One region of the Heyndrickxia sp. FSL W8-0423 genome, then DNA from elsewhere that is predicted to be linked to it. Evidence: riboswitches for the same ligand, from Rfam matches in the RefSeq annotation. Region 1 holds a riboswitch; the other holds the start of a gene.
What was found. A riboswitch is a leader RNA that binds a small molecule or an ion and turns the genes downstream of it on or off. The one in region 1 is predicted to bind S-adenosylmethionine.
Positions count from the first base shown of each region.

Region 2: linked by a shared signal. The riboswitch ahead of MKY81_RS00620 (methionine ABC transporter ATP-binding protein) and the one ahead of metK (methionine adenosyltransferase) in region 1 are both predicted to bind S-adenosylmethionine.

Region 1 is NZ_JBBPBE010000001.1:3,743,554-3,759,106, forward strand. Features, by position in the region: gene asnB (asparagine synthase (glutamine-hydrolyzing)) at 1-259, opposite strand, end outside; gene metK (methionine adenosyltransferase) at 510-1,712, opposite strand; SAM riboswitch class I at 1,917-2,100, opposite strand; gene pckA (phosphoenolpyruvate carboxykinase (ATP)) at 2,342-3,931, shown strand; gene MKY81_RS19150 (DUF2584 domain-containing protein) at 4,004-4,246, opposite strand; gene MKY81_RS19155 (alpha/beta hydrolase family protein) at 4,296-5,090, opposite strand; gene MKY81_RS19160 (ABC transporter substrate-binding protein) at 5,208-6,212, shown strand; gene MKY81_RS19165 (ABC transporter ATP-binding protein) at 6,230-7,003, shown strand; gene MKY81_RS19170 (ABC transporter permease) at 6,987-7,796, shown strand; gene MKY81_RS19175 (DUF6612 family protein) at 7,896-8,753, shown strand; gene MKY81_RS19180 (hydrolase) at 8,793-9,122, opposite strand; gene MKY81_RS19185 (DUF6154 family protein) at 9,212-9,472, shown strand; gene MKY81_RS19190 (Dps family protein) at 9,511-9,957, opposite strand; gene ytzI (YtzI protein) at 10,085-10,255, shown strand; gene yidD (membrane protein insertion efficiency factor YidD) at 10,307-10,546, shown strand; gene MKY81_RS19205 (DUF1540 domain-containing protein) at 10,638-10,799, shown strand; gene menC (o-succinylbenzoate synthase) at 10,821-11,933, opposite strand; gene MKY81_RS19215 (o-succinylbenzoate--CoA ligase) at 11,938-13,413, opposite strand; gene menB (1,4-dihydroxy-2-naphthoyl-CoA synthase) at 13,495-14,313, opposite strand; gene menH (2-succinyl-6-hydroxy-2,4-cyclohexadiene-1-carboxylate synthase) at 14,355-15,164, opposite strand; gene menD (2-succinyl-5-enolpyruvyl-6-hydroxy-3-cyclohexene-1-carboxylic-acid synthase) at 15,161-15,553, opposite strand, start outside.
Region 2 is NZ_JBBPBE010000001.1:123,985-139,537, reverse strand. Features, by position in the region: gene MKY81_RS00665 (DUF5344 family protein) at 1-117, shown strand, start outside; gene MKY81_RS00660 (LXG domain-containing protein) at 114-1,628, shown strand; gene MKY81_RS00655 (hypothetical protein) at 1,643-2,509, shown strand; gene MKY81_RS00650 (DUF5085 family protein) at 2,506-2,955, shown strand; gene MKY81_RS00645 (DUF5085 family protein) at 2,957-3,397, shown strand; gene MKY81_RS00640 (hypothetical protein) at 3,437-3,841, shown strand; gene MKY81_RS00635 (vWA domain-containing protein) at 4,058-5,440, shown strand; gene MKY81_RS00630 (M20 metallopeptidase family protein) at 5,520-6,680, opposite strand; gene MKY81_RS00625 (YfcC family protein) at 6,758-8,185, opposite strand; SAM riboswitch class I at 8,372-8,476, shown strand; gene MKY81_RS00620 (methionine ABC transporter ATP-binding protein) at 8,616-9,650, shown strand; gene MKY81_RS00615 (methionine ABC transporter permease) at 9,640-10,302, shown strand; gene MKY81_RS00610 (MetQ/NlpA family ABC transporter substrate-binding protein) at 10,369-11,211, shown strand; gene solA (N-methyl-L-tryptophan oxidase) at 11,279-12,412, shown strand; gene MKY81_RS00600 (hypothetical protein) at 12,759-13,955, opposite strand; gene MKY81_RS00595 (FecCD family ABC transporter permease) at 14,458-15,471, opposite strand; gene MKY81_RS00590 (FecCD family ABC transporter permease) at 15,468-15,553, opposite strand, start outside.

The sequences.
Region 1 (15,553 bases):
GTAATTCCACATAGTTATAAATTTCACCATTAAAAATAATCCAATATCGTTCATTTTCATATGTTAGCGGCTGGTGTCCGCTTTCTATATCAATAATACTCAATCTGCGGAAACCAAATTGAATATGCTCATCTTCAAAAAATCCTTCATCATCAGGACCACGATGAGTAATAATATCATTCATGTTTTTAAATAGTTGTCTGTCTGTTTCTCTTAATCCAACCTCGTTGTCATGTATACAACCAACAAATCCACACATTATGTATGTCACCTACTCCATTCCAAATTAACATACTTATTTATTACTATTTTATATTTTATTGAATACGTGATTCCAATGACCTGCCATAATGGGCAAGTATTCAACATTTTTCACACCATACTATACTATCATTTTTTTTTCCTTTTTGCAGTAGACAATATATATAATTTATTGGTAAGAACTGCGAATACTTATTTTTACAAAAGTAAGTGGAGTTACAAATACTGTAACTCCACTTGCAAAAGTATTATTTATTTAAAGTTTCTTTACGTAAGTTTTCGGCTTTATCTGTTCTTTCCCATGGAAGGTCAAGATCATGACGTCCGAAATGACCGTAAGCAGCTGTTTGTTTATAAATTGGGCGACGTAAATCTAACATTTTAATAATTCCTGCCGGGCGTAAATCAAAATGTTTACGTACTGCATCAATTAATACATCTTCAGATGCTTTTCCGGTACCAAATGTATCAATGGAAATAGATACCGGTTGAGCAACCCCAATTGCATAGGCAAGTTGGACTTCACATTTATCAGCTAATCCCGCTGCAACAATGTTTTTAGCTACATATCGTGCCGCATAAGCAGCAGAGCGGTCAACTTTTGTTGGATCTTTTCCGGAGAATGCTCCTCCGCCATGACGCGCATAACCGCCATACGTATCAACAATGATTTTTCGGCCAGTTAGCCCAGCATCACCTTGAGGTCCGCCAATAACGAAACGGCCTGTAGGATTAATAAAGTATTTCGTTTCCTCGTCAATTAACTCACTAGGAACAACTGGATTAATTACGTGTTCTTTAATATTGCGTTGAATTTGTTCCAAGCTAATTTCAGGATGGTGTTGGGTAGAAACGACGATTGTATCAATACGAATTGGTCGATCATTTTCATCATATTCTACTGTTACTTGTGTTTTTGCATCAGGTCGTAAATATGGCAATATTTCTTCCTTACGCACCTCTGCAATCCGACGAGCTAATTTATGTGCTAGAGAAATCGGTAACGGCATAAGTTCTTTCGTTTCATTGCAAGCAAAACCAAACATTAAGCCTTGGTCACCTGCACCGATTGCTTCAATTTCATCATCAGACATTTGACCTTCGCGTGCTTCCAATGCTTTATCGACACCCATAGCAATATCCGCTGATTGTTCATCGATTGATGTTAGGACTGCACATGTTTCTGAATCAAAGCCATATTTTGCACGTGTATATCCGATATCTTTAATTGTTCCACGAACAATTTTTGGAATGTCGACATATGTATTAGTTGTAATTTCTCCAGCTACTAACACAAGACCTGTCGTAACTGAAGTTTCACAAGCTACACGGGCATTCGGATCTTTTTCTAAGATTGCATCTAAAATGGCATCTGAAATTTGGTCACAGATTTTATCTGGATGTCCCTCAGTCACGGATTCAGACGTGAATAAACGACGCTTATTTGACATTTTTATTCCTCCCTCATACAATTACTATCTATTTTTACGCCTCACGGTACTCATTCCCTAATAGTATGAAATAAACCACAGATTTTATCCTAAACATAAAAATCCGGGTTCATAGGTTTCGAAAGTGGGTAATATCAAAAATGAATAAAACCCTTCCCCATCATATGTACTATGTGAGGAAAGGTTCATTACCCATGCCTTTCACTCTTATCGTTCAAGGATTTTACCTTGCCTCAGGTTAGCACCGTGCGTCCTAGCTGTTAGAAGTAAGATGTTAGAATTTTGAGGAGCAAAACCTGCTTCTCTTTCTAACTTCCAAATCACTAACTATAGAATGTCGGTTGCCGGGTTTCATTGGGCCTGTCCCTCCACCAGCTCGGGATAAGAGTATCCGTTCAAGGTAAAATATTACGCAATTTGTTGGATGGTGTCAATAAATAATTTTTCTATTTTAAACTTGTACAATTGACTTCCTTATTATATTGTGGAATTGAAAAAACTTTTAATTTAACAATTTCATATATTTTAAAAAAATGCGCACATATAGTATAGACTATATATATAATTGTGTTATACTAATTAACGAATAAAAGGATACTTAAATTTTTTATAAAGGAAGGTTAGTATAAATGAAATCAGCTACTTTTTCAAATACATTAACAAATGTTTTAGCCGGAAAAAACGTCCTTACTCAATTAGCTGTACCTCAATTAGTGGAAAAGGTATTAGAACGGGGTGAAGGAATCTTAACATCAACAGGTGCGGTCCGTGCTGAAACTGGAAAATATACTGGCCGTTCCCCTAAAGATAAATATATTGTTGAAGAAGCTTCTTCAAAAGATGCAATCGATTGGGGTTCTGTAAATCAACCAATCTCCGAGGAATCATTTAATAAATTATATACAAAGGTGATTAATTACTTACAAGAGCAAGAAGAAGTATTTGTTTTTAAAGGATTTGCGGGTGCTGACAAAAGAAATCAATTACCGATCCAAGTGGTAAATGAATATGCTTGGCATAATCTATTTGCGCAACAATTATTTATTCGACCAACCGAAGAGGAACTAAAAACCCATGAAGCACAATTTACTATTTTATCTGCTCCCAATGTGAAAGCGGATCCATTAACAGATGGGACTAATTCGGAAACGTTTGTCGTTGTTTCGTTTGAACGTCGGATTATTCTTATAGGCGGTACTGAGTATGCCGGTGAAATGAAGAAAAGTATTTTTTCAATCATGAATTATCTTTTACCTCAAAATGATATTCTACCGATGCATTGTTCCGCAAATGTAGGTGCTGAAGGAGATGTCGCTTTATTCTTCGGATTATCCGGAACGGGCAAAACGACGTTATCTGCGGATCCAAATCGCCGCTTAATTGGTGATGATGAACATGGATGGTCATCGAATGGTGTATTTAATATAGAAGGTGGATGCTATGCAAAATGCATCGGTCTTACTCGCGAAAAAGAGCCACAGATCTATGATGCAATTCGATTCGGTGCAGTTTTAGAAAATGTAATGGTCGACGAATTGACTCGTGAACCATTATATGATGATGCGACATTAACTGAAAATACACGTGCTGCATACCAAATCCAAGCAATTGACAATATCGTTGAACCAAGTATTGCTGGACACCCACAAACAATTGTCTTTTTAACAGCAGATGCTTTCGGGGTATTACCTCCAATCAGCAAATTAACAAAAGAGCAAGCAATGTATCATTTCCTAAGTGGGTATACTTCCAAACTAGCGGGAACAGAACGTGGAGTTACTTCTCCAGAAGCCACTTTCTCAACTTGTTTTGGTTCACCATTTTTACCTTTGCCAGCTACAGTATACGCTGAAATGCTAGGGAAAAAGATTGATGAGCATGGGGTTCAAGTCTTCTTAGTCAATACAGGTTGGACTGGCGGAGAATATGGGGTAGGAAGCCGGATGAAATTAAGTTATACAAGAGCAATGGTTCAGGCTGCATTAGAAGGAGAACTTCAATCGGTCGAAACAAAACAGGATGATATTTTCGGATTGCACATTCCATTACATGTACCCGGAGTGCCTGATGAAGTGTTGATTCCTAATAAAACATGGGAAAACCAACAGGCATATGATGAAAAAGCACAAGAGCTTGCCACAAAGTTCAAAGAAAACTTTAAGAAATTCGGTCATCTTTCACAAGAAATTGAAATGCATGGCGGTCCAATTATAAAATAATATAAAGGAAAGGGACTGGAAGAAAATGACTAACATTTTCCTTCCAGTCCCTTTCCTTTATATCGATTATCATTAATTACTTGAATTCAATGAAATTAGTTGGTATGTGATTTTCGTTTTTTCACTTTCCCACTCAAGCTTTCTAATTACCGCAGTTCCTCTTGTTTCACTTTCTTTCGTTTTACGTATATCCATTGGAATATCAATTGGATACAAACGGTATCCTTCCTTTTCCAATATGAATAAGTTTTCTTCTAATCTTTTTTCATTTCCTTTAGTTATGATCATTGTATTTAATTCTAATGGCATCCCCATCGTTACAGCCTCCCCTTTCGAACATAATATTCCTTTTATTTTACCATGTTTATGACCTGTTTTTCATCCAGGAGCATAAATCAGTAACAATTTGACGGTTTATTGCAGGTGGAAAATAATGAGTATAATTTGGAAAATACCATGTCTCAACTTCTTTTTTATAAACTTTTAACCTTTCTTCCAATCTTATTGCATGTTCAATTGAAACATTCCTGTCTTTTACTCCGTGAATAATTAATACTGGTTGATTAAGTCTGTCGATCGAATATAAAGGGGTTCGCTCTTGATAAAGTTCAGGATATTTTTTTGGTGTCCCTCCAATTACTCGTTTCAACATTTTACGTAAATCTTTTCTTTCATAATAAGTAAGGAACATATCGGATACACCTCCCCATGTCACTACCGATTTAGCATCATTTCGATTGATCGCAGTATGAAGAGCCATTATCCCTCCTCTTGAAAATCCAAAAATATGTATTCGATTACTTTTTACTCTTCGGTACTGCTTCAAAAGATCAAAAGCAGTATATGCATCTTTTCGATCTTCTCCCCCAAAATCTTCATTCCCTTCCCCACCGCGATTTCCTCGATAAAAAGGGGCAAATACAATAAATCCCTCCGCTGCAAATTGCCCAATACGAGCAGGTCTTACCATACCGACGTTTTTAATTCCCCCTCTTAAATAGAGAAAACCATCATATTCTTTATCATCTCGTGGTTCAGCTAATAACCCCTTAACCTTCAACCCATCTGATATATAGGTTATCATACACATTCGAACGTTTGGATTCGGAGAAGGAAAAGGCTGCTTCTCAATTACGTATGAACTGATACTAATTTGCATTACATTTTAACCTCCAACCTTTTACTTCTAACCTCTAAAAAATAGGCATTCACACATTTTTATGTTTATCATACGATACTTTATCAGAATTAGTAACAAAAAGGAGGATAATGGGTCATGAAAAAAGGGCTTAAAATTAGCTTCTCACTATTAATGACCGCCATTCTTATTTTTTCCCTAGGTGCCTGTTCCAAAACAGAATCCTTAAAGAAAGTTCGAGTGGCAGAAGTTACACGTTCGGTTTTCTATACACCACAATATGTCGCAATTGAAAAAGGTTTTTTTAAAGATGAAGGACTGGACATTGATTTAAAAACAACCGCTGGTGGAGATAAAACGATGACTACATTATTATCTGATGGAGCAGATGTAGCATTAGTTGGTTCTGAAACGTCCATTTACGTTTATGCACAAGGGGCTGAAGATCCGGTCATTAATTTTGCCCAACTAACGAGAACAGATGGAACCTTCTTAGTTTCTCGCGAAAAAAAGGAAGACTTCTCATGGGATCAGTTAAAAGGGTCCACTTTCCTCGGTCAGCGTAAAGGCGGTATGCCGCAAATGGTTGGCGAATTTGTACTAAAAGATAAGGGAATCGAACCTCATAAAGATTTGAAATTAATTCAAAACATTGATTTTGCTAATGTCGCAAACGCTTTTGCTTCCGGAACCGGGGACTATGTTCAATTATTCGAGCCGACGGCATCCGTTTTTGAAAAAGAAGGGAAAGGTCATATTGTTGCCTCTTTCGGTAAGGAATCCGGTAGTGTGCCCTACACCGATTACATGGCGAAAGAAAGTTTTCTTAAAAAAAATAAAGATACACTTGAAAAATTTGTTCGTGCTATTTATAAGGCAGCTAAATGGGTAGAAGAAAATGATCCTAAAGAAGTGGCCGAAGTCGTTCAACCATTCTTTGAAGATGTTGATGTTGAAATCTTAGCCTCTTCCATTGAACGATATCAAAAGCAAGGTTCATTTGGAACAGATTTAATATTAAATGAAGAAGGCTGGAATCACCTACAAGATATCCTGGAAGAAGCTGGTGAATTACCAAAAAGAGTCGACTATAAAACACTAGTCAATACTTCCATCGCTGAAAAAGCTTTACAAAATAAATAAGGAGGTTTTCTTATACTATGAGCTTCCTAACCGTCCAAAATGTCCACCATAGTTACTTCACACCGAAATCAGTGACAAACGCCTTACAAAATATAAGTTTTGACATAGAGGAAGGGGAGTTTATTTCCTTAGTAGGACCTAGTGGCTGCGGAAAAACAACAATGCTATCCATACTGTCTGGTTTAATTTCACCAACGGAAGGAAAAGTATTGATTGATGGCAGGTTACCTAATTCGCAAACGACTTCAATTGGATATATGCTCCAACAAGATTATTTATTTCCGTGGAAAACAATCGAAGAAAATATTTTACTAGGGTTAAAACTTCAAAATCAACTAACCGCGGAAAAAAAGGAGAAAACGCTCGGACTCCTTAAAGAAATCGGTTTAAGTGGAATTGAAATGCAATATCCTAAACAGCTTTCAGGTGGAATGAGACAAAGGGTCGCATTAGTGCGAACACTTGCGATCAATCCGAAAATATTATTTTTAGATGAGCCTTTCTCTGCATTAGATTACCAAACAAAATTAAAATTAGAGGATTTAGTCTTTGATACGCTTAAAGCCTATCGAAAAACAGCAGTCCTTGTCACCCATGACATTGGAGAAGCCATTTCGATGAGTGACCGAATATTATTATTTAATGCTAAGCCGGGAAGATTACACAAAGTATTCTCCGTTCCAGAGGAATTGCGCAATCTCCGTCCATTTGATGTAAGAAGTAAAGAAGCGTATTCAATATTATTTCAAGAAATTTGGAAGGAGTTGGAGTCACTTGAAAATGACGGATAATACCGAACTCCTTCATCAACAATATCTTCATCACTTGAGAAAAGAAAAAAGATTGGTTCGTCTATATCAAATTATCATCTTATTTGCATTTTTCGCTTTATGGGAAGTAGCCAGTCGTTACCATTGGATTAACCCGCTTATCTTTAGTTCACCGTCAAAAATATGGAAATTATTCATTAGTAAACTTCAAGATGGCAGTTTGTATTTGCATACCGGGGTGACTGTATATGAAACGATGCTGGGATTCATACTTGGAACTCTTTTAGGTGCTATATTAGCTGGTATTCTTTGGTGGTCTCCAAAACTCTCAAAAATTCTCGACCCTTATCTCGTTGTTTTTAATGCGATGCCAAAAGTTGCATTTGGTCCAATGTTAATTGTTATTTTCGGAACAGGTTTAAATTCCAGTATTGCGATGGGCATCATTATTTCAGTTATCGTAACAACCATCGTTATCTATACAGCATTTCGTGATGTCGACCCAAACTATATAAAAGTATTACAAACATTTGGTGCTTCGAGGGGACAAAAGTTTAAAGAGGCCATTCTTCCTGCAACTTTTCCAACTATTATCTCAACCTTAAAAGTAAATGTTGGATTATCTTGGGTTGGTGTTATTGTCGGTGAGTATTTAGTTGCATCAAAAGGTCTTGGTTATTTAATCATCTACGGCTTCCAAGTATTTAATTTCACCTTAGTTATGCTTTCATTAATGATTGTTGCTGTCATTGCTACAATTATGTACCAATTAGTTGCTATATTAGAAAAAAAATTAGTGAAAAAAGATTCATGAAAATTCGTCGATATTTTATAATCGGCGAATTTTTTATGAAACCTTTTTCGGATGATATCGTACATATAAGTGATAACAAAAAGGAGTGATATTCGTTTTATGAAAAAATTATTAATTAGTCTCGTTTCAGTTATGTTTATATTCAGCTTAGCTGCTTGTAGCGAGACAGCCGATCCAGTCGATTCAAAAGTCAAACCTCAGAAGAAGGATAGTCTAACTCTTAAGGAAGTATTTGAAAAAACGACAGACGCATCTAAAAATTTAAAAAGTGTGCATATGGATATGGATCTTAAGCAAGAAATGACGGCACCAAGTCAACCAACACCAATGAATATTAATTCAAATATGTCTATTGATATGGTGTTGAATCCGTTAGCGATGTACCAAAAAATGAAAATGAATGTTGAAGGCGGGGATGACGCCACTCAAAACCAAGATATGGATATGGAGTCATATTTGACGAAGGAAGGTTTCTTTTTATATGATCCAGCATCAAAACAATGGATGCAAATGCCTGAAGAGCTATCAAAGCAAATATTACAAATGCCTGAACAACAAGCAAACCCTGCTGAACAACTTAAACAATTACAACAATTTACTGATGATTTCTCATTCAAACAAGATGATAACCAATATATTTTGAATTTGAAAGCATCCGGAGAGAAGTTTGATCAGTTTTTAAAGGAAAATGCCAAACAAATGATGCCAGATGGTCTTAAAGAAAATGCCGATGCACTTAATAACATTACCTTTAAAAATGTTAACTATGAAATATTTATTGATAAAAAGACATTTAATGTTAATTCATTAAACATGACGCAAGAAATGGAAATGGCTATGGAAGGCCAAAAAATAAATTTAAAGCAAGAAATGAAAGGAACGTACTCAAATTACAATAAAGTAAATGAAATTAAAGTTCCTAAAGAAGTAAAAGATACTGCCAAAAAAATTAATTAATTTATCATCCAGCAACTTGCTAAAGTTGCTGGATTTTCGTTATTCCGACGTAAAATCCTTTAAAATACCAATATTGTCAATATGCTGCTTTGCCTCTTGATCCCCTAATTCATAAATCATTTGATACACTTTAAGCATGTGTTTATCATATTCATCATTCGAGCGATCATGATGATACTCCCTAAAAGGAATATGTGCCCGCCAAAATCCGTCTATTTCCTCATCATAATTAGCATCAAAAATTTGCCTTAAACGAGTAATCTCCTCATCAGTTGCTTCTATTTTAAAATTCCATGGAGAATCAGTTGAGCTCCTCGATATTTCTCCACTGCCGACATTAATATAATAGGTGTTTTTTTGCTGATCCATTCCTGCACTCCTCACGTAAAGATAAATTTATTCTATATGTATCGTTTCCCACAAATTAAGCAAAAATATTCTTAAGTCATGAAAAAAGGATGATTAGTGTGAGACTTGTCGATGAGCTATTTGAATTTTATCAAAATCGTTTGACTGGAGACGACGAGGATATTGATATCATTGCATATGCAGTACTTGAAGAATCGGATCGAAATGATTTAATGAAAATAGTTGAAGACATGAATGACGAGGAATTCCAATACTTTATTAGTCTCTATTTAATTGAAAGCCTTAAAAACAAATTTGCCGGTCATACTACCGATGTAACCCACCATACGAAATCGAAATTTTTGCATTAAAGAAGGAAACTGTTCACCATAACAGTTTCCTCTATTTTTTATCCTAAATATGCTTTTAACATCCAAACATGTTTTTCTAATTCGCCTTGAAGCGAAATAAACATATCTCCTGTCACTTCATCTTTTGCATCATTAGCTAAAGCAATTCCTTCCTTCAATTCACCAATAAGGATGGTAAAATCATTTACAACTTCTTTCACCATTTCATCAGCTGCCGGAATGGTTTCGGCTTCTTTTATACTCGATAATTCCAATGAACCTTTCAACGTGGATACTGGTTTGCCATTAATAGCAAGTAACCTTTCAGCGAATTCATCAATAACGGAGTCTGCTTTATTGTATAACTCCTCTAATTTTTCATGAAGTGAAAAGAAATGATGACCTTTTACATACCAATGAAAATGATGGAGCTTTGTATAAAGTACTGTCCAGTTTGCTACTTGTTTATTTAATACCTCTTGGACTTCTTGTAATTGTTTTTCCATATGTATCTCCTCCTAAAATGTATATACCCTTTCACAAATTTGTTTAAACATATAGTTATATCTTTCACAAAAAATGAATTTACATGCTAAAATATAGGTTAGATATTTAATTAGGAGGTTTAATCCATTGTACACATTCATTATGATTGTATCGATTTTAATTATTATCGTGATTATTCTCGCATCCGCTCTAACAACTTCAAAAGCGTATTCGTACAAGCATACAATAGATCCTATTGAAAATAATCCTAATATCAAAACAAATAATGATGAAATAAACAAAAAGAGCGATTCTTAATTATTTCCTCAATTGTACAAATAATTTTTTTACAAGGATGTCCTACTTCTTATGATAAAATTTATTTTTATTAAAATAATTCGATTTTATCAAATTGTTATATCCCCACTTAAGCCGCCAACATGTCGCTTTTACCCGACATGTTCTCAATATGGACTCGAGGCGGTAAAACGATTTGGTGCATTTCATGGGGGTTTTTTAACCATTAAAAGAATACTTAAATGCCACCCCTTACATCCGGGCGGTTTTGATCCTGTTCCTGAAAAAAAGAAACATCCCCGAAATGATTAGTAATCAATGGCGTTACTTTCCAATCATAGATCTTCCCACTAATACAGAAACTAATTTTGTATCATAAAAACCTTTTAAGGGGTGAGGTACAATGGCAAAAGATGTATTATGTGAAGTGAATAATTGTCATTATTGGGCAAAGGGAAATCGCTGTTCTGCAGATGAAATATACGTAGTTAGCCATAAAGGGGATCAAGCAAAAAATACAGAAGAAACTGATTGCAAAACATTTAAACCTGAAGGTAACTGGTAATATAAAACTGCAAGTACTACTTTAGTGCTTGCAGTTTATATTTTCGTGATAGGTAGTCACTTGATGAAGCCGATTAAAATTTATATCAAAACCAATTCCTGGCTGATTCGGAACTTTTACTTTTCCATTAGCTACTTCTACTTGAGGATATATGATATCCTCTTCCCAAAAGCGATTGGATGCAGAAAGATCTCCTGGAATGGTAAAACCCTCTTTTGTAGAAAGAGCTATATTATGTGCTCTGGACACTCCAAACTCAATCATTCCTCCGCACCAGACTTGAATATTGTTTTTTTGACATAAATCATGTATAGCAATTGCATTGTGTAAACCGCCAACACGGCCAATTTTAATATTAATGACACCGCAACTATTAAGCCGAATTGCACTTTCGGCATCATGATAAGTAATGATACTTTCATCAAGGCAAATTGGAGTTTTCAATTCTTTTTGTAAAATCGAATGTTCAACAATATCATCAACGGCTAATGGCTGCTCAATCATTAACAAATTAAACTCGTCAAGCGATTTTAATACATCTATATCATTTAATGTGTAAGAAGAATTAGCATCTGCCATTAAAGCGAGATCAGGGAAATATGTGCGAATTTCTTTAATAAGCTGATAATCTTTCCCAGGTTTAATTTTTACTTTAACTCGTTCATATCCATCTTCTAAATAAACGTGTATTTGTTCAATCGCATCATTTATATTAGCTGTTCCAACAACTACTCCAGCAAGCACTTCATCTCGAACACCATTAACCACTGTCCAAAGCGGTTTTGATACAAGTTTTGAATATAAGTCCCATATAGCTGTTTCAAGCCCCGCCTTTGCCATATGGTTTCCTCTAATATGGTTAAAAATCATTTGGAGATCATTTGGATGATTTATTTGTTTATCCAAAACTAATGGGATTAAAAGATCCTTTAACATGTGATAACAAGTTTTAACCGTTTCTTCTGTGTACCATGGCGTGGAAAATGCGACAACTTCTCCATAGCCTTTTTCCCCTTGTTCATCAATTACTTCCAAAATGATTCCTTCTCGTTCGTTGACCGTTTCTAATGCTGTAGTAAACGGCTGTTTTAAAGGCATTTTAATAATGAAAATATTTACTTCGTGAATTCGCATATGATCATCCTTTTGGAATTAACTCTATTAATTTTCGACGGAGTAGTTTATTCGATGCATTTCTAGGCAGTTCATTGACAAAATAAATTTTGCTCGGAATTTTATATTTAGCAAGTCTTTTTTGACAATACGTAATTAATTCAGCTTCCTCAATGAATTGTTTACAAACAACAAACCCAATTGGAACCTGGCCCCATAGTGAATGGTCGATACCTGTTATACCCGCTTCCACAACGTTTGGATGTGATAACAATACATCTTCAATTTCAGCAGGATAAATATTCTCCCCGCCAGAAATAATTAAATCTGAACGTCGATCAAGAACAAATAAATACCCCTCTTCATCTACATAACCTATATCACCCGTGAAAAACCAGCCGTTTTTAAAATGTTCACGATTGGCTTCCATTCGATTTAAATATCCAATCGTAATATTGGGGCCTTTCACAACGATTTCGCCCGGTTGATGAGCAGCTAATTGTTTTCCATCTAACATTATTTTTAGCTGTGAAGGGAATAACGGTTTACCCGCTGAACCAATCTTTAATAAACTATCTTCGGGAGATAAAGTGACAATTTGAGAGGAAGTTTCAGTCATACCGTACGATTGAAAGACAGGAATATTTTTCTCTAAACATGCCTCAAGCAATGATTTAGGTGCAGGGCCGCCTCCTAAAAGCATGCAGCGGAAACGTTCATGGTAACGATTTTCTTTCAAATCTTCAAGCAATCGATGAAGCATTGTACTTACTACTGACATAATCGTTACACTGCCTGATTGCAACCTCTCATTAATGATTTTCTCATTAAATTGTTCATATAAATAAACCGGCATTCCATAAATAACACTTCTCATTAAAATGGATAATCCGCTTATATGAAACAAAGGGACCGCACATAGCCAACCGTCATCTTCCCCTAATCCAAGATTTAAGGCTGAGCCTATCGCACTCCACCAATGATTCCCGTATGTTTGAAGTACTCCTTTAGGGTTGCCAGTCGTTCCTGAGGTGTACATGATTGAACATACATCATCCATTAAATATTCATTAACAATTGGATAGTTTTCTTCCTTTTGTTCTTTAACTTCTTCAACTGTCTTTATTACTAGAGTTGGATATATGTCATGGATTTCTGCTAGTTTATTTTCTAAATCTTTTTCACCAATTACTAAAGCTGTTTGACTATCTTTTAATTGAAAAACCATTTCACTTGCGGTTAGTCGATGATTCAAGAATACGGTGGTAATACCTAATTGCTGTAATGCATGAATAATTATTACTGTATGCGGACGATTCGCCAAAAGAAGCGCAACTGAATCTTTTCTTTTCACACCTAGTGATGCAATTTTCTTTGCATATACTTCAACTTCTTTATACAGTTCTGAAAAGCTCCACTCTTTATTGTCAAATAGAAGGGCCTTTCGTTTCGGTGTTAAAAACGCTCTTTGCTTTAAAAAGTTTGGTATTATATTGTTCATACATATCACCTTTTTGTAGAATTTCTATAAAAAAGCTTGATGGAGTATACCATCAAGCTTTTTTAAACTTTACAATTTAAATCAAGGGAAACGAGGAAATTTTCCGAAATCAGGCTTACGTTTTTCCTTAAATGCATCGCGTCCTTCTTTTGCTTCGTCGGTTGTATAATACAATAATGTAGCATCCCCACCAAATTGCTGAAGGCCAGCTAAACCATCTGTATCAGCATTAAACGAAGCTTTTAAGAAACGAAGCGCAGTTGAACTCTTCTCAAGAATTTCTTCACACCATTTAATCGTTTCTTCCTCAAGTTTTTCAAGAGGTACAACTGTATTAACAAGCCCCATGTCTAATGCTTCCTGTGCATTGTATTGACGGCATAGGTACCAAATTTCTCTTGCTTTCTTATGTCCAACGATACGAGCTAAATAGCCTGCGCCATATCCGGCATCAAAGCTGCCTACTTTAGGGCCAGTTTGTCCAAAAATAGCGTTGTCAGCAGCAATTGTAAGATCACAAACAATATGTAATACATGACCACCACCAATTGCATAACCTGCTACCATAGCAATGACCGGTTTTGGGGTAAAACGAATTAATCTTTGTAAATCGAGAACATTTAGTCGTGGAATATTGTCTTCACCTACATATCCACCGTGACCGCGAACCTTTTGATCTCCTCCAGAGCAAAAAGCTTTCTCACCCATACCAGTTAAGATAATAACACCTATCTTTGAATCATCACGTGCACGAGAAAATGCATCAATCATTTCGTTAACTGTTTTTGGGGTAAATGCATTATGTACATGTGGACGATTAATTGTTATTTTGGCAATTCCATTATAAGATTCATAAAGAATTTCATCATATTCTCTTTCTGTTTGCCATTCTACAGCCATGTAATATCCTCCCTTTAAAAATTAAATTCATGTCGAGTCAATCATTTATTCGACAAAAACTCCTTTATTATTGTACCAAACTTTTGAGAATCTTCCACATGAATTGCATGTCCGATGTCTTCAATAATATAATGCATTGCCTGTGAAAGGTTATTTTCCATCTTTTTTCCGATCTCACAATACTTTTCATCTAAACTACCGGACAAAATAAGCACTGGTATTTCCAGTTCATGAAGCCTACCCCATAATGAAGGCATGCTCCCTGTTCCCATCCCTTTTAAACTATTAGCAAGTCCAATTGGATCATTTCGTAATCTTTGCTGTCTAACTTTTTCTTGCATTGAATAATCAAGTCTTTTTTGGGATTTAAACAGGGGAATATTTGTCCAATATTGAACAAATGATTCTACCCCTTCATTCACGATTTTATTAGCCAATTTTTCATCATTTTCACGCCGTAATTTTCTTCCCTCTTCAGTTTCTATACCCGGAGAGGCACTTTCTAAAATAAGCTTATTGACCATGTTAGGATATAAAATAGTAAATGTTAGAGCGAGTCTTCCACCCATTGAATAACCTAAAAGATTCGTCTTTTTTATTTTTAAATGAATGAGTATTTCCCTAATATCTTTAGCAACTTTTTCAATATGATATCGCTCATAATTTAGTGGAATCTCTGTCTTACCATGCCCAAGAATATCAATCAGTATTAATTGATATTCTTCCTCTAAATATGGATTAATCGCATCCCAACTAGACATATCACCGGTAAAACCATGGAACATGACGATTGGTTCACCTTTTCCAACAATATTCACATGATAATTTACATCATTTACTTCAATCATCATTCCATTTCACCATGAACATATTGGTCAATTTCCGCAGAAACTCGTTTCCACATTTTACGATGAATGTCTACATTCGCATTACGATTAGTAGGAACTTCTATCACATTTAAACCTTTCAATGTAATCGCTTCATTCATTGAATGATGAAATTCATCCCAATTACGCACTTTGCTGTATCTGCCATTATACATTTTTACAGCATATTCAAAATCAATATCTGTAGGCGTACCAAAAAGTGCTTCGAAATGCTTTGGTTCATTCGATTGTGGCAAGAAAGAAAAAATTCCTCCCCCATTATTATTAATGACGATAATCGTGATATTTAATTGATGCATTTTTGCCGCTAATAACCCATTTAAATCATGGAAAAAAGATAAATCGCCGATTAA
Region 2 (15,553 bases), 3.6 Mb from region 1:
AAATATAAATCCCTTTTACTTACTACTGAAAATGAAGCATGGTCTGCTATTGAAAGGTTTATTGAAGCGGAGAATAAAATAGCGGATAGTACTTTTGGTAAGGAGACCGTGCGATGAAAATTTTGAAAGTATCCGAGCTTACTCATGCAATTGATCTTATCATTATGAAAAAGAAAACGGAAAAAAAGCAACTTCTGGCTATTCATAATGCAGTGAAAAAAGTTATTGGATTGGACGATGCTTTAAAGGGCGAAGGCGGAAATGCCATACGGGAAAATTTCACGGTTCTTCACATACCTGTTCTTTTATTATTAGAAGAATTCCTTGATCGCTATATCGATGAACTACGGGAAATTAAAAACGTCGTAGAACACTATGAATCCCAGGATGGACTTGTCCGTGAGGATTTCATTGAACACGATGCCAAGCTCGGTCTTACCAAGGTAGAAGAAAGATTACATAATACCTTACAAAACATTCAGCATCATTTGAGTTCGGTCAATGATTTGGTAGCCGCTCCCACATTCAACACACGAACATTTGACACATATATAAGCGATGCAAAAGCACATCTTCGTGAAACAATTGACGATTTAGACCACCTCGATCATAACAGTACAACTAAGCTAAACCCCTCCACCGAAAAATTGCAGGAAATCCAGCAATATACAGGGAAAATCAGCAACTGGACAAAGAATGGAATATTCTTAAGTGAAAAAGAGGTTGGTGAAGCCGGGGAATCACTAAGCGGGGATACATTCCAGAAGATGGTTGATGACTTAGGGCTGGTTACTTTAATTAGAAACACAGGAGTTAGTTTTGGTGCCGCCATCATGAATTCTGGTAAACTCCTAAGAATTGGTGATTTGCATTTTAAAATGTTTAAGCACAAAGGCAAAATTTATATTAAAATTAAAGGTCAGGAACTTAAAAATATAAGAGATTATGAGAAATATCGTAAATTACTCGTAGAAAACCTTGGTGGTAAGTGGAAATGGAATCGTGACTTGGTAACAGAGCTCGTTAATGGAGGAATTCCTCTTTATGATAAGATTGGTAATAAGTTATTTCGAACAAATAGTAATAAATTTACGAATAGCCAATTTGAAGATTTAAGAAATTATGTAGATCGAGTAGATCAATCTAAATTAAAGGTTGCAAGCAAGACATTTAAAGATGAAATGAAAATTTGGGAGAGTTTTAAAGGTTGGAAAAGCGCTTCAAATTTAACCAAACTTGGAAAAGGTACTGGAATTTTAGGTACCGGCCTTACTGTGTATGATGACTTTGTAGGTAATTTTTATAATGATAAAACAGGTAAGTGGGAATATACGGGTGGAAAGCAAATTAAGAAATTCGCAGTAGATACAACGATTGATCTAGCTGCAGGTGCCGGGGCTATGGCAGCTGGAGCAGCGTATGGATCAGCGCTCTTACCTCCTGCTGGTACGGTAGTAGGTGCGGTAGCAGGTGCTCTAGTTTTTGGCGTAACAAACGTAAAAATTCCTATATTAGAACCGCCACAAAGTGTAGTCGAAGTAACAAAAGACATTGCTAATAAAGCTGTTGATAAAGTTTGGGACTGTGCAAAAGATGTCGGAAAAACACTTGATAAGATTTTTTGGTAAAGTTGGAGGTTTATATGTTAAAAGAGTGTGTTGAAGATGATTTTTATGAGTTAAGGATGGTAGCAGTAGATCGGTTAAGCCCTGATGGCATTTCTGTATTTTTCTGGGGTGCTTTCGCAATAAGTGCCGTAGTAACAAGCGTGCTGGCTTTGGGGATTTTTGGGAGTAGCCACCATGTCACAAGCATTTTTTGGGTTATAATTGCGAATGTTAGTATTGTTCTTTTAATAACCCAATTATTATTTACATTTTTGTATTCAAAGGAAAAATACGCCTATCGTTTTCAAAGATTGCAATCAATATTATTGAGTATTATTTCATTAAAAACGTCTACTGAATTTTATTTAGCTCTTCTAATATTTTGCATGGGAAAAAATGTACCTAATAACATTAGGACTACTGCTATTATTTTATGTATTGGTGGGCTAATCTATTTGATTGTTTCAACAATTAGAGGTATCCAAAGGGTTAGAAAAGGTGAATTTCGCAAAGGTGGAAAAGGATTATATAATTTTGCACAGTCAAAAGCTCAAATCAGTTTTCCCATCGTATTTGGTGTTACGATGCTCGGGGGATCAATTTTCAAGGTGTTATCCGATTCATCAGTCAGCTTTGGTCCATTATTACAATTGTATTTTTTTCTTTTATTATGTGTTGTCTTTCAATACGCCGTTGCCTTTGCCTGGCCAGAGTTTTTCTTACTTACTTATTGTAAATTCAGGTTTGATTCGTTCATCATCCCAATGCCTAAGCGACCTATTAAAGAAAATAAAACCACCAAACGGACCAAGACTAGGAAGAATCAAACATACCTAGTGACCCATCATAATAAACAAAAGAAGAAATCAACTGAAAAGAAGGTCGGTGGAGGAAAAAAATGAAAATCAAACGGTGTCCGATAATTTTTCATAATGTAATAAGTACTTCCGCAAGATGTAAAACAAACGGGTGGCACATTGTAGCAAGAGACTTTCGAAATGCCATTATTAAAAATGGATTATATAGCACTGGCCCGATTATTTACAAAGTCTCTCATTTTGATAAATCAGTGAGTGAGGCTGATTATACGTTTTATATGCCAGTGAATACATCTATACAAATGGAGGATAATGACAAATATCGATTTGATGAATTGTGGAAGTTTGATGACGGTTTAGCGTATAGACATGCAGATGTAGAAGATGACATTGAAGAGTCTTACGAATTACTTCATGCCTCTGCTAAAGCATATAATCTGAAATTAGAGGAAACATTTTACCATATTTATTTAGATGTGTACGGAGAAGGGATCATTGATATTTACGCACCGATAGTAAGGGAGGCATAAGATGATCAATCCTAAAGATGCGATCCGTTATACTAATGTCCTATCTAAGCGCGTTTATTTCCACTATACAGAAATTGATAGCATCTTGAAGCAGTTTTTACATGAAGTAATTCAACAAAAGGCAACGATAAAGGGACCATTATTCTATTCAATAACGAACGTTCCTATGGACGAAATGGTGCATGCTGAATTATTTATGCCTATTAAAGAGGATAGCATTGTAACAATGGAAGATTACTATTTTCATAGTTATTATAACGTTGAGGACATGCTCTCGATTTGTTTATTTGACCATTTTGAACAGAAAACAGAAATAGCTTATCACATGTTATTGGATTATATCGAGCACAATGGATTAAATCAAATCACCCCCTTTTATCACGTTATATCAGGTGACGAAATATTCCAATATGTATTTATAAAAGTTGGAGTCTCGTCGTAGAAACAATAAGAACACATTTGTAAATATGGAGGCATGTAAATGTTAAAGGAAAATGATATTATCAATTATTTAAAAGAACATGATCTTTACGATCCAACTGGACAAGACAAAAATGTATGTGGAGTAATTATGCCATCAACTTTGGATTATGTTTTATATGGTGCTGGATCAGTCCTTTCGACAAAATTCAATGTCTTAAATTACTCAGATAAAGGGCTTGTCATCATTCCAATCGATAATCTTACCGGAAAAATCGTACAGAACGCCCATGTATTTATTCCAAAGGATCAAATTACTAATATTGAATTAAAATCAAAACTTGCAAGTTATAAAGTGAAATTTGATACTGCCAACGGCTCAACTAGTTTTAAAGTTAATAAAGTAATGATTGGTGCCGGCTGGCATAAAAAAAACCTTCAAAGTTTTTTAAGTTCAGTAGGTTAAGAGGAAGGAAACAGTGGGGGATGGCCTATTGCTTTGTTGATGTGTAATAGGCCACTAATGTTTTTGTATCCTTTCTGATGTTTGCTAGCCTCCATAAGGAAATGTTTATACATATGAACTAGTACGAATGAAATAGGAATTTTGAACTCTCCCAAAAATGTATAGATTTAGGTATGATGGTAATATATATCCATTATTTAGAAGGGGACATGAACTGTGAAAAAGCTTTTATATGTATTCTTATTTTTGTCACTCATTTTGGCGGCATGCTCGAAGGATGTTTCACAGTCACCAAATGCGGATAAAGACAAAAAACAGTCCACTGAAGTGAAACAAGTAGAGGAAAAGTCAGAAAACGAGTACACGGCAAAGGAAGTTAAGTATTATGACATTGAGATGCCGAAACGTGAATTATCAGATATTGAAAAAGAATTACTTCGTTATCCTGGAAAATACAGCGGCGATCAATACGACGAAGAAAAAGTAAAAGAAGCACTGGATCAGTTGCCTGATGACTTAACGAAGGAACAGTATATGGAGGAGTTAAAGTTTTTATTGAGCGAGGATTATCATAAAGAAATGGAAACATTATTAAACTTTGATTCTACTGTTAATATTTCTGTTGATCGACCTGATGAGTCAGTTGAGATACCGGGCATGAAAACCGCACATTACGCCATTTTAATCGATGCTAGTGGGAGTATGAAAGCTTCTGTTGGTGGGAAATCAAGAATGGAAGTAGCAAAGGAAGCGGTTCTTGAATTCGCTGAGCAAATTCCGGAAAATGCCACCATTTCAATGCGAGTTTATGGTCATAAAGGCACAGGAAGTGATTCTGATAAAAAAATGTCTTGCAGCAGTTCAGAGAATTTTTATAATGGTCGCTTTGACAAGTCAAAATTTAACCAATCATTGAAAAAGGTAAAACCAGCGGGTTGGACGCCTATTGGTCTTGCGTTAAATAAAGTAAAAGAAGATATTCCTAAAAATACGGATGAGGTTGTCGTATATGTAGTAAGCGACGGCATTGAAACATGTGGTGGGAACCCAGTCAAGGCCGCAAAAGCGTTAGTGTCGGCAGATATTGAAACGGTTGTAAACATAATTGGGTTTGACGTAGATAATAAGGGGCAGAAATTACTGAAAAATGTGGCGAGTGCTGGAAACGGTGAATTTACGTATGTTAATTCGGAACGTGATTTGAAAAAGTATTTACGAGCACAATATGAAGAAATTCAAAAAGCATGGATCGAATGGAAGGAAGAAGGAAAAAGAAAAGCAATTGACTTAAAAGAAGAAAAGAAAACATTAGCAATAAACACGAAGGAAAGCATGAAAGAAAAAAGCATTCGTGAAAAAGAACGAATGAAACAAGCAGGGGAATATTTAAAAACGCGATTTGAGGATTACAGTAATCCGGCTAGACAATTATTCTCTAAAATTGTTAGTTATGGGGATAGTAAATGGAAGTATGCAGTCGATACAGGTAACCTTATGTGGAGAGAAGTTGTCGATAATGGCAATGATGAGTGGAGGAAATTTGTAGATGAGGGAAACAAAAAAATTAAAGAAACGATTGATAAGAAAAATGGAAACTAAAGCAAGGGACTACTAAAACAAGGGACTACTAAAACAACGAAAAGCACACTCGATAGGAAGAGTGTGCTTCAATATGAATCTATTCACCATTCAATGCCAATTGAATCATCAACTCAATGGCGGTAGGGATCGCATCTTCATCAATATCGAATAAAGGATGGTGATGCGGGTATTTGCTTTTTTCACTTTGCATGCCTACATTAATGAAGGCACCTGTTTTTTCCTTTAAATAATACGAAAAATCTTCAGCCCCCATGGATGGTTCCATTGGTTCAAACGCTTCTTCACCGAATATATCTTGGATCACCTTTAACGCATATTCACATGCTTCAGGGTGATTGTACAATGGTGGTGTCCCTTCGATAAATTGATAGTGCCCCTTAGCCCCAAAGCTTGCACAAATGGACTCTGTTAATTGAGCTGTTTTTTTGTTCATTAGTTCAGCAGCCTCGAATGTCATTGCTCGAATCGTCCCTTGTAGTTTCACTTCAGACGGAATAACATTGTAGGAATTTCCGGCCTGCATTCCACCGAAAGAGATCACGCCGGCATGTAATGGATGTAAATTTCTGCTGACAATGGACTGAAAGGCTTGGATCAGATGTGTCGCGATATAAATTGGGTCCACTGCGTCTTGTGGTTGGCCACCGTGTCCGCCAACACCTTCAATCGTAATATCGAAATCATCACTGGAGGCCATGGCAAAGCCGGATGCAAAGCCAATTTTGCCTAGCGGAAGCCTTGACATTAAATGAATACCATAAATCACATCGACTCCATCTAATACTCCCTCCTTGACAAGCTGTTGTGCCCCACTTGGTGACGCTTCTTCGGAACTTTGAAAAATAAATACAATATTGTTTTTCACTTGGTCGGGATGGCTACTCATCCATTTCGCAACGGCGAGTAATATCGCTGTATGGCCATCGTGTCCGCAACCATGCATAACACCGGGAACGGTTGATATGTATGGCTTGTCACCCTCTTCGTAAAGAGGAAGAGCATCCATATCGGCTCTAAGTGCAACCGTCTTTTTTCCTTCGGTGCCTTTAAAATAGGCGATTACATTTGGTTCCGAGAAACGTGAATCGACGGGAATGCCGAACTCAGCTAATTTCTCCTTTACATAAGCGGCAGTTTCAAACTCCTGACCTGACAGTTCTGGATGCATATGAAAATGCCTGCGTTGTTCAATTGTCCAAGCTTTTAAGGCTGAATCTACTAGTTTTGTCTGTAACATGATGAACCCTCCGAAATTCTTTATTGAGTATTTAATTAGACATAAGGTGCAATTCTTCCTGTTTCATGGATATTATTTTAAAACGGTCCATAATGAATTGCTTGGGCGATGAGTAGGAATACGACACTGATTCCGATCTCGATAAAAATAAATGGCAGTACCCATTTGAACCATTTCGTAAATGGAATGCCCGCGATAGCAAGGCCGGCAATTAATACCCCTGCCGTTGGAAAAATAGAGTTGGTGATGCCATCCCCGAGCTGAAATGCCAATACGGCTGTCTGTCTAGTTACACCAACTAAGTCAGATAGCGGAGCCATGATAGGCATCGTAAGCGCGGCTTGTCCACTTCCAGATGGAACAAGAAAGTTAAGGAAAAGCTGGACAAAAAACATTCCTACTGCGTTTAATGCGGGTGATAACTGACTTAAAAGGGAAGAAGCATAATACAAAACGGAATCCATTAATTTTCCATCTTGGAATACAACGAGAATGGCTTGTGCGAAACCGATAATTAATGCGCCACCAATTACTTCCTTTGCTCCATCCATAAAGCTATCCGCCATTTTGTTTGGATTTAATTTTCCAATGATTCCGATGAGGATACCGAACAATAGGAACAAACCGGCGATTTCTGTAATATACCAACCGAATTTTAAAACCCCTGTAATCAATACAACAAAGTTAAGTAAGAAAACAGTAAGGACCCACTTATGGCGAGTTTCTAACTTTACATCAGATGCAATTGTGTTTCCTTTTTGGAAGTTTCCTAGGAACCGTAGTTCTGGCTGTGCTTTAACTTTTTTGGCATAGCGGTAAACGAATAGGACTCCTGCGATATAAAATGTAGCAAGCAATGCCAGTCGGAGGCCAATGCCTGAGAATGTTGGTAATTCTGCAATGCTTTGTGCGACCCCAACATTAAATGGATTCATTATGGCACTCATAAATCCAATATTTGCTCCGAGAGAAACAATCGCAAATCCGACCATTGCATCGAATCCTAAGGCTATTGCCAGTGGGGTGATAATCGCTATATAGATGATAGTTTCCTCTGCCATACCCATTAAGGTCCCACCTGCTGCAAAGAACAACATAAGAACAGGAATAAGTAGCAGTTCACGATTGGCGAGCTTTTTTGAAATCGTCAGTATCAATGCATCAAGAGCACCTGTCGCCTTTAAAATACCGAAAGAACCACCGACCATTAATACGAAAAAGATTATTCCAGCACCTTGAATCATTCCCGTATGAATACTAGTGAATATTTTAAAAAAGCCAACCGGAGACGAGTCCGTCAAATGAAACGAATCAGGAACAACGATCGTTCGGCCATCCTTATCTACTCGATCATATTCCCCCGCAGGTACAATGTATGTTAATACAGCAGCAATAATAATCACGAAGAAAATAAGGACAAAAGCATTGATATTTCTAACGTTCTTCTCCTGATCTTGAGGAGGGGACTGATTTTTTGGTTTAAATTGAAGAAGAGTGTTGGGCATTTTGTAAACTCCTTTTTAAATAATTGATATGAATTTTTATGCAACCAATTGTAATATATATTCATTGGTTATGCAAGAATAGTTTAATATTTTTGTATTACCAAAGAAAGCCTATCACTCTTATTCAAAAAAAGTATTGACAATTAATGATTAATTTTATAGTATTAAGTAAATTTTAAATTGAATAACTTATCCAGAGAGACTGAGGGACAGGCCCGATGACGTCCAGCAACCTTCTATATATGAAAGGTGCTAATTCCTGCAGAATGTTATCATTCTGAAAGATAAGGTTTAGATAGACGCTAACCACTTTCGGATGATTGTGGTTTTTTTTATTGTCTAGCGCAACCAACCTGAAAGAACATTTGCTTGTCGGGGCTAAGCAAGGCGCTTACGCTTTTCGTATTGGTTTTTGAAAGGGGAAAACAACATGCTTGTACTAGAAGATATCCACAAATCGTATGGAAAAGAGAATAAGGTTCATGCATTAAAAGGAATTAATTTGAAAGTAGAGAAAGGGGAAATCTTTGGGGTTGTAGGATTTAGTGGTGCTGGAAAAAGTACTCTCATCCGTTGTGTGAATTTATTAGAACGACCTACTGCTGGAAAAGTGTTAATCAATGGTGTGGATCTCTTATCCCTACAACCAAGTGAATTACGAAAACAACGAAAGAAAATCGGGATGATTTTTCAGCAATATAATTTATTGCATTCGAAAACCATTTTCCGCAATGTGGCAATGCCGCTCATTTTAGAAGGGAAACCGAAGGATGAAATTCAGAGGAAAGTCACTCAATTATTATCCTTTGTCGGGTTAGAGGATCACATGGATAAATATCCCGAACAACTATCTGGAGGGCAGAAGCAGAGGGTTGGAATCGCAAGGGCGTTGGCAACTGATCCCGATATTCTTCTTTGTGATGAAGCAACATCAGCCCTTGATCCGAATACGACGGAGGCAGTGCTGGAATTATTACGCAAGGTACGCGATGAATTAGGAATTACTATTTTGATGATCACTCACGAAATGAATGTAATACGCGATATTTGCGATAAGGTAGCGGTCATTGAAAGAGGAATCATTGTTGAACAAGGTTCGGTAATCGACGTGTTTACTGAACCGAAAACGGCTATTGCAAGAAGCTTCGTACGAACCGTTTTGAACGATACCATTCCTAAATCGGTACAAAAGCTGATTGAAAAGAGCAGTCAAGCGAACCCACATGGTATTTATCGGATTATTTTTAAAGGGGCATCAACGAATATACCATTATTATCGAATATAGCCAAACAGTTTTCAATCGATTTGAATGTTCTTCATGGAATGATAACGGAGCTCCAAGGGAAACCTTTTGGAAATTTAATTGTAGAACTAAAAGGAGATGCGGATGAAATCCATCGTGCCGTCCATTACATACAAGAGCATGATGCAGTAATTAAGGAGGTGACAGAAGATGGCTTTTGATTGGAGCTGGTTCTGGCCGGAATTTTTGACAGCTATAAATCAAACCTTCTATATGGTAATAGTCGGATTAATTATTTCGATTATTATTGGTTTGCCCATCGGGGTTGTGTTAGTTATTACAAGAGAAAATGGGATTCTTGAGAACAAAATTATTTTCAATATTCTTAATGTCATCATCAATATTTTTCGTTCCGTACCGTTCATTATCCTAGTCGTGGCCATTATCCCCTTCACCCGATTAGTGGTCGGAACGTCGATTGGGACGACGGCAGCAATTGTCCCACTTGTTCTCTATACAGCGTTTTATATCGGTCGATTAGTTGAAAACTCTTTACTAGAAGTGGATCACGGTACCATCGAATTAGCACAAGCGATGGGTGCAACACCGTGGCAAATTATCTGGAGATTTCTACTTCCCGAAGCCCGAAGCTCGTTAGTTCTAGCCTTAACGATTGCGACCATTGGATTAATTGGTGCTTCAGCTATGGCAGGAGCTGTTGGTGGTGGAGGAATCGGTGATTTAGCGATTACGTACGGATATAACCAGTTTAAGACCGAAGTAATGATTATTACCGTCGTCACACTAATCATTTTGGTTCAACTCGTTCAATCACTAGGAAATATTATTGCGAAAAAGTTAAGACGAAAATAAACCACATCAACGATTGTAAAAGGTCATTCTTTTTATAATAAAAAACTACATGGAGGAATCAGGAGTATGAAAAAACTAGCAATTATTTTACTCGGCTTACTAATTATTCTCGCCGGGTGTGGATCAAACAGTAGTTCAGGAAAAAGCGGGGACAGCAAAACAGTGAAAGTAGGTACATCGTCAGCAGAAGTTCCAACATGGAATCTCGTTAAAAAACTGGCAAAAGATAAAGGAATCAATATTCAAATTGTAAAATTTGATGATTATGTTCAGCCTAATCTCGCTTTAGACAGTGGAGAAATTGATATTAATGCATTTCAAACCGTCGTCTATTTTGATAGCTTCAAAAAGGATCGTAAATTAGATTTATCCGCAATCGGGACGACTAGCATTTGGCCAATGGGAATGTACTCTAAAAAAATTAAAGACATTAATGAAATCAAAAATGGGGACCAAATTATCATCCCGAAAGACCCTACGAATCTAGGAAGAGCCCTCTTGCTTATGCAAAAAGCTGGTCTTATTAAATTAAAAGATGGCTTTACTGGCGCCGGCGGAGTAGAAAATGTTGTTGATAATCCTAAGAATCTTAAAATTACACCGGTTGATGCAGGACAAACAGCTCGTGGCTTAGACGATGCAACAGCATCAATTATCAACTGTGATATGGCTATCAATGCCGGATTAAATCCTTCCAAGGACCCGATATTTGGTGAAGATGCCAGCAATAAAGCCTATGTAAATATTATTGCTGCCCAAACGAAACGCAAAAATGATAAGACTTTACAACAAATTGTGGATATTTATCACGATGACGAGGTGACAAGCTTCATCAAAGATCATTTCAAAGGTGCGGCAGTTCCGGTTGTTAAACCAGTTTCTTATTTAGATGACTATAAACAAAACTAAAATGATACGATGGGCTGTTTATTTCTATTAAACAGCCCTTATCTATTGATCGTTAGGAGATTACGAGATGAAACAGGAATCCTTTTTTGATGTCGCAGTTATCGGTGCCGGAACGATGGGAATGGCTGCGGGTGCTTTTTTAGCTAAGCAACAGGTAAAGACTTTACTGATTGATGCCTTTGATCCACCCCATCATCATGGCAGTCACCACGGAGGGACACGGATGATCCGTCATGCATACGGTGAAGGCCGGCAGTATGTGTCCTTAGTTCAACGAGCCCAGCAATTGTGGACCGAGTTAGAAGAGCAGAGTGGGTATAAAATATTTGAAAAAACGGGCGTGCTAGGATTGGGACCGAAAGATTCGGTATTCCTTCATGAAACCATCGAAGCAGCAAAGAAGTATAATCTGCAACTGGAAGTCTTATCCGGAAACGAAATTAAAGAAAAATGGCCCGAAATTCACCTTCCTGAACACTATATTGGTTGTCTTGAAAAAGAATCAGGACTTGTCTATAGTGAAAAGGCTATTCAGGCATATAAAGAAATGGCTTTAGAAAACGGAGCCAAACTTGTCACGAATTCGCCTGTCCTTGAAATCGAAATGGATAATGAAAATGGGATTAAGATGATTACAGCTGATGAGGAATTCTACGCAAAAAAAATCATCGTAACAGTAGGTGCATGGGCATCGAAGCTTTTGCCAAATCTAAAGCTTCCGATTCAACCCGTACGGAAAGTAGTAAGTTGGTTTAAAACACCAAAAGGCAAATTTGATATTGGCCATTTCCCATCCTTTTACGTAGATGATGTCGATAAAATGTTCTATGGTTTTCCAAATATTGATGGCACGGGAATCAAGTTGGGAAGAACAGACGGCGGGCAACCGATCGACCCTGATCAACATTCTCAAAATTTTGGAGCCTATGAATCGGATGAAGGGGAGCTTCGAGATTTTCTGCAAACTTATCTTCCTGAAGCAAATGGATCGCTAGTCGAAGGAAGGACTTGCTTAATGACCCAATCCAGTGATCATCATTTTATTATCGACACACTCCCTGAAAATGATCAGGTCATTCTGGCATGTGGATTTTCTGGACATGGTTTTAAATTTGCGAGTGTCATGGGTGAAGTGCTCAGTCAGTTAGCTGTGAATGGGAAAACGGAGCATGATATTTCATTGTTTGCTTTGAATCGATAGTTTTGAGAAGGATAGAAGGGGGATGTGAACCGGTCATTTTCTATTGGGGAATTGAAATGTATTATTCTTCGAGAGGATAGCTGTTTGCTATCCTCTTTAAATTAGCCTTAATAAACATTTTGCTTTTCTTTCCTGAACTTAGGCATTCGGGCAGAAGGAACAAACATTATCCGCTTTTCCTTCTCAAATCATCTCACTATGCATATGAATCACTCGGTTTCCGCATTTTAACCATGTCGACTATCTTATCGTTATATAAAATTTCTTCTAAACATAATAAAACCAACAAACGAATTTTTAAAACTTTAGTTCCGAATGTTGGTTAATATTATTTCACTTTATTTCATTACTTCAACATTTTAAAATCATATGAATGTATCGATTTTCCTTTAACTGATGAAATAATTTTATCTAATCCCTTAATGTTAATTTCCTTTAGTTTCTTTCCGTTAACCAATGAATATATTTCAATGTAATATTTATCTTTTCTTTTTTCATCATATCTTGTTAAATACAATTTATCATTTTTAAAGAAACTTTCCTCACCATGCCTTACTCCATCCGTTACAGGATTATTTATAGTAAATTTCTTTTCAATTTTATTTGATTTGGTATCAAAAGTTATCACTTGCCCTAATCCATCAATATAATATAGTTTATTTTCAAATATATATGAAGAATTTCTTGTATTAAATGGGAGTGTTGCAGTGATATTGTCACTATTTTTATATTCAATTAAGTTGAATTTATCCTGTTTTAATGTTTTCTTATTTATACGAAATAGTACAGTATTTTCATTAGTATCATCGATATATTCACTTAGTATTAGGTAATAGTAGGATTTATCACTTATAATTGGCGACAAACCGTCAAATTCTAAATCATTTTTATTATCTAGCATAACGATATCTTTTAACGCGAATTTATTAGGTGATATTAATAACTTACGGAGAACATATTTATTCTTAACTGAATCTTGAGTTAAAATTGGAACTTCATTATAATCAACTCCAGAAGTTAAAATATAATATGGCACATTCCCCATTTTAAAACCTTTTTCATTTCCATAATAGACATTGGAATCATAATTACCATTTTCATTTCTACCACTATTAAATAGTGTAAAATATATCTTTTGTTTTTCGAGATATCCTGATTTATCACCAGTATGTTGTTCTTTGTTCATTTTAAATTCCTTGTATGTATTTCCGATTAATCGAATCTTATTTTTATCTGCTAATAATAATTCATTGTCATGATTAACCATAGTTCCCAATTCCAAACTTTTCATTTTATACCCGGTAGCTTTACCTTTATCATTTATAAACACAGCATAACTTACACCTTTATTATCCACATCTTGATCAATGGTTGATGAAAAGTAGATCACAGCTTGTTTATCGTTTAAGAAGTCTTTCTTTTTAATATCTTCATTTTCAATAACTAGTGAAGAATCAATTTTGTTATAAAAGTTTTTATAATATATAAAACATCCAGCTACTATTATTAACAATATAATTAATCCAATAATTATTTTCTTCATCCAAAAACACCCTTCGTATATAAAGGCAATAAGCTTATTAGATTACTTATTTCCTTTATCTTTTTATATATTTCGAACTAGTTTAGTGTCTTTAGCATCTCATACATCTCTCGGATAAACACCTAATCCCTTATCTTTATCTAAATCTAGTTTTGCTTTTAATTTATATGCTGACCATATTAATCTAGAACAATTTTTAGCTCCCTTATGACCTGTTGTTCTATTAGTATTAAAATCCCCTTTATTTTCTATTTATAACAATTACTATACATTATCCCTTTTGTTTAGAAATGATTCAAAATTACCAAATTGATGCCAATTTTGATTGCAATCTATTATCAAGGGACTGTGCTAAAATAGTACAAATTTACTGTTTATTTTACTAGAATCATGGAGAGGTGATCATAAATTATATCTTTTATTGTGATATTTTTTAACTTCTTCATAACCATCATTAAACCACTGTTGAGTATACTTCTTACCACATTCACAACTAAATTCCTTATTTCTGCCTCTTCAATAGTAAATACATAAAATACGGTGCCCCGATTAATGCCACCATGATCCCGGCTGGAATCCCGCTAGGTTCGATAAGATTTCGACCAATGGTGTCTGCGAAGAGCAACAGCCAGCCGCCGATTAGCATCGAAACGGGAATAAATAATTGATTTCGCGGACCGACTAATGCTTTTGCGATATGTGGAGCCATTAGACCGATGAAAGAAATGCCACCCGTCACCGAAACAGCAGACGCTGCAAGCGCAACAGCAGTTAGTAGTAAGACGATCCGTTCCTTTTCAATTGATACTCCAACTCCTATCGCGACTGGTTCACTTAGCCCAAGAAGGTTTAAACGATTTGCCTTGTAAAGAGTGAAGGGGATGAGGATGAGTACCCATGGAAGGAGTGCCCAAATAAACGGCCAGTCATCACCCCAAATATTGCCCGCTAACCATTTCGAAATAAAATCTACCTTTTCTCGCTCAGCGGATGAAATGAGTAGAATTATTACCCCTGAAAGGGCCATCGAAAATCCAATTCCGACTAATACTAATCTTACAGGCTGCAACCCACTATTTTTTTGATATGAAAAAATATAGATTAGGATAGCAGTAAGTAATGCACCGGGAAAGGCAAGAAGGGGCAACATGTATATAAATGAACCCACTTCAATGGGGAAAAATAAAAAGAAAATGGCAATTGCTACACCAGCGCCAGAGTTTATCCCGATAATTCCGGGATCTGCTAAATCATTACGGGTTATTCCTTGCAAAATAGACCCTGATAAAGCAAGGGCAATACCTGCTAACAGCGTAATGATGATTCGTGGGAGGCGGATTGAAAACAATACAAACTCCTCAGAAAATGTTCCATTTCCAAATAAGGTTGGGAGCAATCGATTGTAAGAAAGACTAGCGTCCCCAATTCCCATCCCGATAGCAATTGTTGCCAAAATAAGTATTATAAAAATGCATAAAATTATTCGTTGTTTCTTGATTAATGCTGGATGTATCATGAGAACAGCTTACCTCCTTTTCGAATGATGATCAGGAAGAAAGGTAAGCCTAACGCTGCAACGATGGCGGCCACCGGTGTTT